3 regions of the Hominenteromicrobium sp. genome follow, and region 3 is predicted to be linked to each of the others. Evidence: predicted binding sites of a transcription regulator. Region 3 holds the regulator's gene; each other region holds the start of a gene.

Region 1 (4,257 bases), on a different contig from region 3:
TCAAGGCTGTCCCGGTCTCCAACTGCAAGCTTGCCCGCAAGGCGGTCGATAAGCTCTGCGCAGACGTAGAGGTGCAGGCCGGCCAGAAGCCGTACTGGTTCAAGGTCGATGAATCCGGCGCCATTGCCGGCGGCATCGCAAAGTTTATCAATGCGGATGAAAAGACCGTGGAAGCCGTCAAATCCGCGCTGTCTCTCGAGCCGAATACGCTCGTGTTCCTCTCCGCAGGCAAGCGTGAGGAGGCCCAGAAGACCGCAGGCGTCATGCGTCGTATGCTCGGCGCGGCGTGCGAGGGCCACATGGATAAAGAGCGCTACGAGTTCTGCTGGATCGTCGATTTCCCCATGTACGAGATCGGCGAGGAATCCGGCGAGCTGGAGTTCTGCCACAACCCGTTCTCCATGCCCTCCGGCGGTATGGAAACGCTGCTTAAGGCCGAGCGCGGCGAGATTGACCCGCTCGACATTCTGGCAGACCAGTACGACCTCGTTTGCAACGGCGTAGAGCTCTCCTCCGGCGCTGTGCGTAACCATGACCCGGAGATCATGGTCAAGGCGTTCGAGATGGTACGCCTCGGCGAAGACGACGTAAAGGCGAAGTTCCCGGCCATGTACAACGCGTTCTGCTACGGAGCGCCGCCGCACGCCGGCATCGCCCCGGGCGTAGACCGCATGGTTATGCTGCTCTCCGGCGAAGAATCCATCCGCGAGGTCATCGCGTTCCCGATGAACAAGAGCGCACAGGATGTCATGATGGACGCACCGTCCAAAGTCACCGAGGCACAGCTCAAAGAGCTGCACATCGCCGTGACGGAAGAAGAGTAATGTTCTCTTTAGAACAGAACACGTATAAAAACGCGCGGCTCGGCGATACCGATTTCACGGACGCCGAGCTGCGCGGCTATACGTTTGAAAATTGCGACCTGCGCGGCGCGATGTTTTCCGGCGCTTTGCTTGAAAAATGCCGCTTTTCTGCGTGTGCGTTCGATTTTTCTCGCTTAAACGACGTTTTGGCGCGCGGCTGTTCGTTTGAAAACTGCACGTTTTCGGGCGCAAGCCTGTTTGTCACCGCGTTTGAGAATTGCCGTGTCTCGGGCTGCTCCTTTGCGGGCGCAGACCTCACCGGTTGGGCCGTGCGCGGCGGCACACTCGAATACTGTGTGCTCGATCATTGTCCGCTCAAAAAGCAGGACTTTTCCGGCATCAGTCTGCGCGGTACGAGCTTTGCGGAAGCGGACCTCGAAAAAGCCGATCTTTCCGGATGCGACCTTACGGAGACCGTGTTCCGCAATGCGCAGCTGAAAGAATGCGACCTGCGCCGTGCCAAATTTTCGCGCACCGATATCCGCTTTGCAAAAATGCAGAAAACAAAGATCGATTTGGAGGGCGCGGTGTATCTCGCAGGACTGCTCGGCGCCGTCGTCAACTAAAAAAGCCGGCAAAAATTTCGTGAAAAAACGCGGTTTATTTTGTCAACCGCCGTATGGCGTGCATAGGGCTTATAAACGGGTATAGACGGTGTGCAACCGCGCCGAAATGTGCCCCAAAAACCGTGAAAAAACGCCATGAAATCACAAGTTATACCGCGTGTTATGGAAAAAACCGTTTCTATGACGCGCGGTATATTTTGTTATTATTATGTAAACCTAATACTATATATAGTGGTTTTGATACTAAATATGCCCTTGACATGTATAGGAAAAGCGCCTATAATCGAAAGTACAGAAAGCGCAAAGCGAAGGCTCTTAGGCTTTGCCGCAGGGGAGAAACGGAAAGGGAAGTTAAACGTATGATTCGATATATTGTCAAGCGCAGCGGGGACAAGGTGTCGTTCGATGCGCGGAAAATCAAAAGCGCCATTTTTAAGGCCAATACCAGGATCGCCGCAGAGCGTATGAGCGACGCCGATCTGAACGAATTGACCGAAGAGGTGCTCACGGCGCTCGAAAAGCTGCCGGGTACGCCCACGGCGCAGGAAATTCAAAACGTGGTGGAGGAAAAGCTTCTTGCCGCCGATTACGCCAAAACGGCGAACGCTTACATCAATTATCGCACGGAGCATGAGCACCTGCGCGAAATGGACGACGAGCTCGTGAAGATTTTTGAAAACCTCACGTTCCGCCCGTCCGAAGAGGATGACTTAAAGCGCGAAAACGCGAATATCAACGCCGATACCGCCATGGGCACCATGCTGAAATACGGCTCCGAAAGCGCCAAGGCATTTTATGATAAATATGTCATCCCGCCGGAGATTGCCGAAGCACACGTGAGCGGCGACATCCACATTCACGATAAAGACTTTTACGCCCTCACCGAAACATGCTGTCAGATTGACCTTTTAAAGCTGTTTCAAGACGGATTTTCCACAGGCCACGGCTATTTGAGAGAGCCGAACGACATCCGCAGCTACGCCGCGCTCGCGTGCATCGCCATTCAGGCAAACCAAAACGAGATGCACGGCGGCCAAAGCGTGCCGAATTTCGACTACGCTATGGCGGAGGGCGTGAAGAAAACATACCGCAAGCAGTATTTCCGTGCGCTTGCGCAGTATATTGAGGTGCGGTTTGATATGAGCGCCTCCGATGCCGCCGCGCTGACGGCTGCCATCAAAGAAGCGCTCGGCACCGATGTCACAATGCACACCGCAGAAGCTTACGCCGAAAAGCTGCGCGCGTTTCTGCCGCGCCATCAAGCAGAAAACGGCTTCCAGATCATCACGGGCGACGCTGCCCGCGCCGCCGCGGAATACGCCGCAAAGACCGCCTACAAAGAGACGGATGCTACCACGTATCAGGCCATGGAAGCGCTCGTCCACAATTTAAACACCATGAATTCCCGCGCCGGTGCACAGGTACCGTTCAGCTCCTTAAACTACGGCACGGATACCTCTCCGGAGGGCAGAATGGCCGTGCACAACCTGCTCCGCGCTACGGAAGCGGGGCTCGGCGACGGCGAAACACCCATTTTCCCGGTTCAAATTTTCAAAGTCAAGGAGGGCGTCAACTACAACGAGGGCGACCCGAACTATGACCTGTTCCGCCACGCGCTGCGCTGCTCCGCCAAGCGCCTGTTCCCGAATTTCAGTTTTTTGGACGCCCCGTTCAACCTGCAATACTATAAACCCGGCGATTATAACACCGAGGTGGCGTACATGGGCTGCCGTACGCGCGTCATGGGCAATGTATTCGATAACACAAAGGAAGTCACCTGCGGCAGAGGCAATTTGAGTTTCACCTCCATCAACCTGCCGCGCATCGGCATTGAAGCGAAGGGCGATATGAAAACGTTCTATAAGCTGCTCGATGAAAAAATCGCGCTCGTGGAAGAACAGCTTCTGCACCGCTTCAAAATCCAGTGCAGCAAAAAGGTGTATAATTATCCGTTCCTCATGGGGCAGGGCGTGTGGATCGATTCCGAAAAGCTCGACCGCAACGATTCCGTCGCCGAAGTCTTAAAGCACGGCACCTTAAGTGTTGGCTTCATCGGCCTTGCCGAGACCTTAAAAGCCCTCACCGGTAAGCACCACGGCGAAAGCGAAGAAAGCTGGAAGCTGGGGCTTGAGATTATCTCCCATATGCGGGAGAAAATGGACGAAAAAAGCCGTGAGACCGGCCTCAACTTCACCTTGCTCGCAACGCCCGCAGAGGGGCTTTCCGGCCGCTTTGTGCGCATAGACCAAAAGAAATACGGCAAAATTCCCGGCGTTACGGACAGAGAGTATTACACAAACTCGTTTCACGTGCCGGTGTACTACCCCATCAGCGCCTATGAAAAGATTCGCAGAGAAGCGCCGTTTCACGCGCTCACGAATGCGGGGCATATCAGCTACGTGGAGCTCGACGGCGATACGTGCAAAAACATCGACGCATTTGAAAGCATCGTGCGCTGCATGAAAGAAATGGGCATCGGCTATGGCTCGGTCAACCACCCCGTAGACAGAGACCCTGTGTGCGGGTATAACGGCATCATCGACAAGGTGTGCCCGAGGTGCGGCAGAAGAGAGGGCGAAGGCGTTCCGCTCGAAAGGCTTCTGGAGCTGAAAAAGCGCTACCACGACGTCCCGGATTATTCGCATTTAATTAGATAGAGCAAAGTTACCGTTAACGGTGATTAAAAGTTTCGCCCGCCTTTTCAAAGGCGGTGGGGTCTTGGGGCGAAGCCCCGAGTCGCTTTCTGCAGAAAACGAAATCTATTTGCCTACCAAAAATCAGGACGGGAACTTCAACAGTCCGGTGGACTGTTGAAGTGTGGGAGACCC
Region 2 (4,257 bases), on a different contig from region 3:
TCTGCCGGTGCAGAAGTCCGTCGGCAGCTACGTGTATGCCGGCACCGTCGCCGAAGAGGGCGAGTGCGTCATCTGCGTCGAAAAAGCTATGGGCGGCGGCCGTTATGACCGCATCGTCCACATGATCGAAGAATCCGAAAAATTGAAATCCACCGCAGAAGACAAGGCTTCCCGCCTTGCCGATAAGCTTGTGCCGTACACGCTTGGCGGCACGGCGCTGACCTATCTGCTCACACGCAACGTCACAAAGATGCTCGCCGTGCTGATGGTCGATTTCTCCTGCGCATTAAAGCTCTCCATGCCGATCGCGGTGCTGTCCGCAATGCGCGAGAGCAGCGCACACCATATTTCCGTCAAGGGCGGCCGCTTCATGGAGGCCGTTGCAAACGCCGATACCATTGTGTTCGATAAAACCGGCACGCTGACGTACGCAACACCGCGTGTTGCCATGATCGAAACGTTCGGCGACCGTGAGGAAAGCGAAATGCTGCGCCTTGCCGCCTGCCTTGAGGAGCATTACCCGCACTCCATGGCAAACGCTGTCGTGGCCGAAGCCAAGGACCGCGGCCTCTCCCACGAAGAGTACCATTCTCGCGTGGAATACGTCGTCGCGCACGGCATTTCCAGCACTGTGGAGGGCAAAAAGGTCATCATCGGCAGCGCGCACTTCGTTTTTGAAGACGAGGGCTGCGTGATCCCGGAGGGCGAAGAAGCGAAGTTCAACGCACTTCCGGCCGAGTATTCGCACCTTTATCTGTGCATTTCCGGTGTGCTCGCAGCCGTCATCTGTATCTCCGACCCGCTGCGTAAGGAAGCAAAGGACGCCATCTGCGCTCTGCACGCTTGCGGCATCAAGAAGGTTGTCATGATGACCGGCGATAATCGCAAGACCGCCGAAGCCGTTGCAGCAGAGGTCGGCGTGGACGAGTTCTACGCCGAAGTGCTGCCGGAGGATAAGGCGAACTTCATCCGCCGCGAAAAAGAAATGGGCCGCACCGTTATCATGGTCGGCGACGGCGTGAACGATTCTCCGGCGCTGTCCGAAGCAAGCGTCGGCGTTGCCATCAATACCGGCGCCGCCATTGCCAGAGAGATCGCGGACATCACCGTTGCGGCAGGCGATCTCTATGAGCTCGTCACCCTGCGTCAGCTCAGCACTGCGCTCATGGCGCGCATCCACCGCAACTACCGTTTCATCGTCGGCTTCAACCTCATGCTTATCCTGCTCGGCGTAGGCGGAATCATCCAGCCGACTACCTCCGCACTCCTGCACAATATGTCCACACTCGGCATCAGCCTCAAAAGCATGACAGATCTTCTGCCGGAAAAAGCAGAGGAAGAGTAAGAAAAGAAGCTTCCCGTAACGGTGGTCAAAAGTTTTCGCCAGCCTTTTTCAAAAGACTGCGGGTACTTAGGACAGCGCCCTAAGTTGCTTTTATCAGAAAGCGAAATCTCTTTGCCTACATAAAATTAGGAAGGTTGATTTGAATGTCCGGGGGACATTCAAAACGTAGGGAACCCAGCTGCATGGGTTCCTGCAAGGGCGGTCAATGACCGCCCTTTTTTACATCCAAACCCGCGCTTTGCCGCGCCGCTCTGCAGTGTCCTTTCACGCTTTATTGCACAATGGGTAAAAGGGTACAAAAAGAAATTTAAAATAAAGCGCATTTACTACTCGACAAGATGCCAACTTAGGTGTATACTGGTAGGGTGCTTGCGGCAGGAACCGCAAAAACGAACACAATATCTTGTGGTTACGCATAAATATTCAATATAAAGAAAATTATGGAAACTGATTATGAAAACCAAAGGGGCTGGAAACATGCAGCTCCCGCGGGCGGTATGAAGGAGCGGTAAGGAACATGAAGATTATTAAGAGAAACGGCTCGGAAGCAGCGTTCGATATCACGAAGATTATCGTCGCTGTCTCCAAGGCAAATAAAGAGATCGACGAGCGTCAGAGACTTACGAACGAGCAAATTCGCACAATTGCTGCAAATGTCGAAGGAGCGTGCGTCGCCATGGGGCGTGCAGCGTCCGTGGAAGAAATACAGGACCTCGTAGAAAAGCAGATCATGGGGCAGGGTGCGTTCGATGTCGCTAAGGAGTATATCTGTTACCGCTATACGCGTTCGCTTGCGCGCCGCGCCAATACCACCGATAACCAGATTCTCAGCCTTATCGAGTGCAACAACGAGGAAGTCAAGCAGGAAAACGCGAATAAAAATCCAACCGTAAACAGCGTCCAGCGCGATTACATGGCCGGCGAGGTTTCCAAAGACATCACGCGCCGCATTTTGCTTCCGCGCGAAATCGTCGAAGCACATGAGCAGGGCATCATCCATTTCCATGATATGGACTATTTCGCGCAGCACATGCACAACTGCGACCTCGTAAACCTCGAAGACATGCTGCAAAACGGCACGGTCATCACCGGCACGCTCATTGAAAAGCCGCACAGCTTCTCCACCGCCTGCAACATCGCCACGCAAATCGTCGCGCAGGTTGCAAGTAACCAGTACGGCGGCCAGAGCATCAGCCTCGCACACCTCGCGCCGTTCGTGCAGATCTCCCGCGAGAAAATCCGCCGTGAGGTCGAAGTCGAGATCGGCGAGCTTGGCGTTTCCCCGGATGAGGCTCAAATCTCCAAAATGGTGGAGCGCCGTCTGCGTGAGGAGATCAAGCGCGGCGTGCAGACCATCCAGTATCAGGTCGTGACTTTGATGACGACGAACGGTCAGGCGCCGTTCATCACCGTGTTTATGTATCTGAACGAGGCGAAAAACGAGCGCGAAAAGCGCGACCTCGCCATGATTATCGAGGAAGTGCTGCTCCAGCGCTATGAGGGCGTCAAAAACGAAAAGGGTGTGTGGGTTACCCCGGCATTCCCGAAGCTCATTTATGTTTTGCAGGAGGATAACATTACCCCCGGCAGCGAATACTATTACCTCACCGAGCTTGCCGCAAAGTGCACCGCAAAGCGCATGGTGCCGGACTACATCTCCGAAAAGAAGATGAAAGAGCTCAAAGAAGGCAACTGCTTCCCGGTCATGGGTTGCCGCAGCGCGTTAAGCCCGTGGAAGGATGAAAACGGCAACTATAAGTTCTACGGCCGCTTCAATCAGGGCGTCGTCACACTGAATCTTGTCGATGTTGCGCTCAGCTCCGGCGGCGATATGGAAAAATTCTGGAAGGTCTTCGATGAGCGCCTCGACCTGTGCTACCGCGCACTCATGTGCCGCCACAACCGCTTGAAGGGCACATTGTCCGACGCCGCGCCAATCCTCTGGCAGTACGGCGCAATCTCCCGTCTCAAAAAAGGCGAGCCCATCGATGCGCTTCTCTACGGCGGCTATTCCACCATTTCGCTCGGCTATGCCGGTCTGTGCGAGTGCGTGCGCTACATGACGGGCAAATCCCACACGGACCCCAGCGCAACGCCGTTTGCACTCGCTGTCATGAAGTACATGAACGCTGCGTGCGAAAAATGGAAGGCAGAGACCACCATCGGCTTCGGTCTGTACGGCACGCCGCTTGAAAGCACCACGTACAAGTTCGCAAAGTGCCTCCAGCGCCGCTTCGGCATCATCCCGGGCGTCACGGATAAGCCGTATATCACAAACAGCTACCACGTCCACGTCACCGAGCATATTGATGCGTTTGAAAAGCTCCGCTTCGAGTCGCAGTTCCAGGCGCTTTCCACCGGCGGTGCGATCAGCTATGTCGAGGTCCCGAACATGCAGAATAACCTCGAAGCCGTCCTGCAGATCATCCGCTATATCTACGATAACATCATGTACGCCGAGCTTAACACCAAGAGCGATTATTGCCAGAAGTGCGGCTACGACGGTGAGATTCAGATCGTCGAGGATGACGGCAAGCTCGTCTGGGAGTGCCCGAACTGCGGCAACCGCGACCAGGATACCATGAACGTCGCCCGCCGCACCTGCGGTTACATCGGCACCCAGTTCTGGAACCAGGGCCGTACCGCCGAAATCAAAGAGCGCGTGCTGCACTTGTAATTAAGTCAAAATCAAGAATAAACAGTACCGCACAGGGCAGGCGCTTTGTGCGGTATTTCATGAATAGAGGAAACCATCATGAATTACGGTGAGATCAAAAAAACCGACATCGCAAACGGCATCGGCGTGCGCGTCACGCTGTTCGTCTCCGGCTGCACGCGCCACTGCAAAAACTGCTTCAACGCCGAAACGTGGGATTTCAACTACGGCAAGCCGTTTACAAAAGAAACGGAAG
Region 3 (4,257 bases):
TGTCCGCAAGCGCCTTTTGCTCAGTGATCTTATTCGTGATTTCCATCATTTTTTCGTAATCGCTCGCCGTCTCGGGGTTGGAGAGCTGCCCGTTCAGCGTGTCAATTTCCGCTTCCGCCGCTTCGATCTCGCGCTCGCATTTCGAAAGTGCGGCACGGCGCTTCCGAATTTCAGAGGCACGCTCTTTCTTTTGTTTATAGACTGTATTGGCTTTCGGCACAGCGTTTTCATTTTCCGCTTCGGCAGCGGCTTTTGCGGCTTCCTGCTTTTGACGGGCCTCAAGATATGCGTCGTAGTTGCCGAGGTACAGCGTTGTGCCGGAAGGGGTGAGATAGTAGATTTTATCCGCAAGCTTGTTGATAAGATAACGGTCATGCGAAACGACGAACAGCGTGCCATCGTAGCCCAGAAGTGCGTTTTCAAGCGCCTCGCAGGAGCCGATATCGAGGTGGTTCGTCGGTTCGTCGAGGATCAAAAGGTTCGCTTTGGAAAGCATCAGCTTTAAAAGCAGCACGCGCGCACGCTCGCCGCCGGAAAGCCCTTTCACGGGCTTATACACGTCTTCGCCTTTAAAAAGGAACACCGCCAATGCGCTACGCACCTGCGTCTGCGTCATGTAGGGGTGCAGATCCCAGATCTCATCGATGACCGTCTTACTCTCATCTAAATTGCCTTGCGCCTGATCGTAGTAGCCGATGTCGATATTCGCGCCAAAGCGGAAATCGCCGAAGGTTTGCTTATAAATGTGCAACAGCACTTTCAGCAATGACGTTTTTCCGCAGCCGTTCGGGCCGATGAGAAACACCTTTTCGCCGCGTTTGATATCGAGATTCACATTTTTAAAGAGCCTGTGGTCGCCGAATGAGAGGGCAAGCTCTTCCGCTTCCAGAACATCATTGCCGCCGCGCTGGCTCGCCTTAAACTGAAATTTGATGGTATCCGGATCATCCTCCGGCTTTTCAAGCGCCGCCTGCAAACGGTCAATGGACTTCTGCTTGCTCGCAATCGTCACATAGTTGCGCTCCTGATTGAACCGCTTCTGCTGCTCAATGATGCCCTCAATGCGCTTGATCTCGCGCTGGGTGTTATCGTAGACGCGCTGCATCGCAAGGCGGTTTTCTTCTTTCAGCTGCAAATATTTCGTATAATTGCCCTTATATTCTGTCAAATGCGTGTTTTCAATCTCAAATGTGCGGTTCGTCACAGCATCAAGGAAATAACGGTCGTGCGAAATAACGATGTACGAGCCGTTGTAATTCTTCAGAAAATCCTCCAGCCATTCAACAGACGGAATATCAAGGTGGTTCGTCGGCTCATCCAGCAACAGCAAATTCGATTCGCCGAGCAGCATTTTTGCGAGTTGAATTTTCGCTTTCTGTCCGCCGCTCAAAACACCGATAGGAGCATAAATCTGCTCCGGCGCAAAGCCGAGGCCGATGAGTGTGCTTTTTGCACGGTTGCGGCAGGTGAGGCCGCCGTCTGCGATGAAACGATCGTTTAGCTCCGCCTGCTTTTCGATAAGCTCGTTAAGGTTTTCCGGCATTTCCGAAATTTTCGTCGTGAGCACTTCTATTTCTGCTTCCATTTTGAGCAGCGGCGCGAACACCGTCATCACTTCGTCAAACGCCGGTTTTTCCATATCGCGGCAAACATGTTGCTCCATGTAGCCGATGGACGTTTCGCGTGCCGGGGTAAAGGTGCCTTCGTCCGCCGTATATTCTCCGTTCAGTACCTTGAAAAGCGTCGTCTTTCCGGAGCCGTTAATGCCCACAAGGCCAATACGGTCGCCTTTCTGCACTTCAAATGTAATATCCTGAATGATCACATCGGTGCCGAACATCTTTTTTATGTTGTTCACCGTAAGTATTGCCATAGTTGTTCTCCTCGGTTCATATTCCGTTTTATTATACCGAAAGATAGTCTTCAAATCAAGCAAAAACCGAGACAAAATCACGCCCTGCGGGCGAAAATCGCAGAGATTTGACGTTTCTTTCCGATTTTAAGGTCAAAATAGAAAAAAGTATGCGGTTTCGCTTGATTTTTCCCCGAAAACTGTTGTATAATAACACTACTTTAAGAGACAGATTTGGTGTGTTAGAACTTTGGAGGGTTTTCCATGAAATGTCCCTATTGCGGATACAGTGAAAGTAAGGTCATCGATTCCAGGCCGACCGATGAGGGGGAGCGCATTCGCCGCCGCCGTGAGTGCTTAAACTGCGCAAAACGCTTTACGACCTATGAAGTCATTGAGACTGTGCCGGTGGTCGTTGTAAAAAAAGATAAATCCCGTGAGGCTTTTGACCGCAACAAGCTGTTGAACGGCCTTCTGCGCGCCTGCGAAAAACGCCCGGTACCGCTTGAAACACTGGAGCGCATCGTAGACGAGATTGAAACGCTCCTGCAAAACTCGCTCGACCGCGAAGTGCCATCCACGCTCATCGGCACTTATGCCATGGATAAGCTCAAGAAGGTCGACGAAGTCGCCTATGTTCGCTTTGCTTCCGTTTACCGTGAATTCAAAGACATCAATACGTTCATGGATGAGCTCAATAAGATTAAGGCCGAGCGCAACCGATAAATTCAGATTATGTAGCAGCAGTCCCAACGCGATATGGGGCTGCTGTTTTTTGCTTTAAAACACATTTTCAAATGCGATGCGCTCTGTTTTTTGAATGTGCTCCGCCGTGTTTTTCACCATCTGGCATTCGGCGCGCGCTAAGGACACCTCCTCCTGCTCAATATAATAGGGCAGCACGGCAAAAATGTTTTCCAGCGGCTCCAAATGCTCGTGCGGCAGGAAAACGCACAGTTTATCGTGTATTTTCTCCCAGTCTGCCTGCAATTTTCGGCTTTCCTCCAAGGCTTTTTCCGCTTCGCCGTCGGAAAGCAGCCGGTCGATATTTTCCGCGGACACAATCAGTGTATTCGCAGATCTTGCCGTGTTGCAGTAACCAAAGATACACACCGCCACAGCAAATACCGCCAAAACGATTGAAAAGGTCATGCGCTTCATTTTTTCACTCCCTTTTTTAGGCTGCCGTCCCGCCGAATGAGCGTATAATGGCCGGCTGTGTTTACCGTTAGAATAAACACTTCGGAAAGCGGTACGGCTTCGCTTTTTAATATGCTGTGTATCCACTCTTCATTTTTGCCGCACAAGTGCATAGAGCCCACAGAAAGGTCTCCGTCGCTCACCACAACGACTTCAAGGCCCTCGTCTTTCACTTTCACGCCCATATCGCTCGGACGCAGGTAATCGACGGCGGCTTTTTTAACGACACTCAGCGTGCCGTTCGTCTCTACAATGGCATATGCCACATCCGAAAGCACAAAAATATCCTTTTGCCGCAGTTGCTCAAAAAGGTCTTCTACGCTCATGCGCAGCTCCTGCATGTTTTCCTGAATGATACGCCCATCTTTGATGATGACGACCGGCTTGCCGCACACCAAACGGTGAAAACGGCTGCTTTTAAGCATGAAAACCGAAACGAGCACCTCGAGCGCGATGAGCACCAAAATGGGGATGAGCCCGCTGAAAAGCGGCTGTCCGCTGTCCTGCATCGGGATCGCCGCAAGGTCTGAGATGAGCAGCGTCACGACCAATTCACTCGTTTGCAGTTGATTGATCTGCCGTTTGCCCATAACGCGAACGGCCAAAATAATCATAAAATACAAGATGATTGTGCGCACAAACGAAATAAACATGGCGTTTTCCTTTCCGTATGTCTTCGTCGCTATTATGCGTCTTCGGGCGTATAAAATACGGCCTTTCTGTAAAATCTACACAGGAGAACCATGCGGAAAGGAAACTGCTGATGGAAAACTTATCTGAACACTTAAAGGAAAACGTAACATATATAAATGGATTATTTGAAAACGCCATGGATTATATCGAGCGCGAATTTATGGTCGGCACGGTACCGGCCGCGCTGCTCACCATGGACGGGCTCGTCAGCAAGCAGCACATTACTTTGAGCATTTTAAATCCGTTGATGCGCGCGAAAATTCCGACGGATAACGGCAAAGAAACACTTTTGTTTATCGAAGAAAACGTGCTGTGCGCCGTAGAGCAAGCCGAGCTTTCCACCGTCAGCGAAGTGCTCGAACGCATGATGAACGGTTTTGCGGTGCTGCTGCTCGATAACTGTCCGACAGCGCTCGCGTTCGGCACGCAGGGCTTTGCTGCGCGCGGGGTGGATGAGCCCGATACGGAAGTTATGCAGCGCGGCCCCCGCGAAGGCTTTGTGGAAACCTACC

Evidence for each region. Region 3 encodes NrdR, which represses ribonucleotide reductase genes. Its sites were predicted from a motif close to CACNANATNTNGTG; they were not measured.
Region 1: ACLTX1_RS08135 (anaerobic ribonucleoside triphosphate reductase) is a predicted target of NrdR. The motif match lies at 1,650-1,663, and genes of this name have one in related genera.
Region 2: nrdD (anaerobic ribonucleoside-triphosphate reductase) is a predicted target of NrdR. The motif match lies at 1,740-1,753, and genes of this name have one in related genera.

What each region holds. Positions count from the first base shown of each region.
Region 1 covers NZ_JBKWAE010000009.1:11,534-15,790, forward strand. The annotation lists gene aspS (aspartate--tRNA ligase) at 1-824, shown strand, start outside; gene ACLTX1_RS08130 (pentapeptide repeat-containing protein) at 824-1,429, shown strand; gene ACLTX1_RS08135 (anaerobic ribonucleoside triphosphate reductase) at 1,789-4,086, shown strand.
Region 2 covers NZ_JBKWAE010000012.1:72,149-76,405, forward strand. The annotation lists gene ACLTX1_RS09740 (heavy metal translocating P-type ATPase) at 1-1,345, shown strand, start outside; gene nrdD (anaerobic ribonucleoside-triphosphate reductase) at 1,863-4,022, shown strand; gene nrdG (anaerobic ribonucleoside-triphosphate reductase activating protein) at 4,101-4,257, shown strand, end outside.
Region 3 covers NZ_JBKWAE010000004.1:171,149-175,405, forward strand. The annotation lists gene abc-f (ribosomal protection-like ABC-F family protein) at 1-1,873, opposite strand, end outside; gene nrdR (transcriptional regulator NrdR) at 2,117-2,578, shown strand; gene ACLTX1_RS04975 (DUF4363 family protein) at 2,633-3,013, opposite strand; gene ACLTX1_RS04980 (DUF421 domain-containing protein) at 3,010-3,705, opposite strand; gene ACLTX1_RS04985 (spore germination protein) at 3,816-4,257, shown strand, end outside.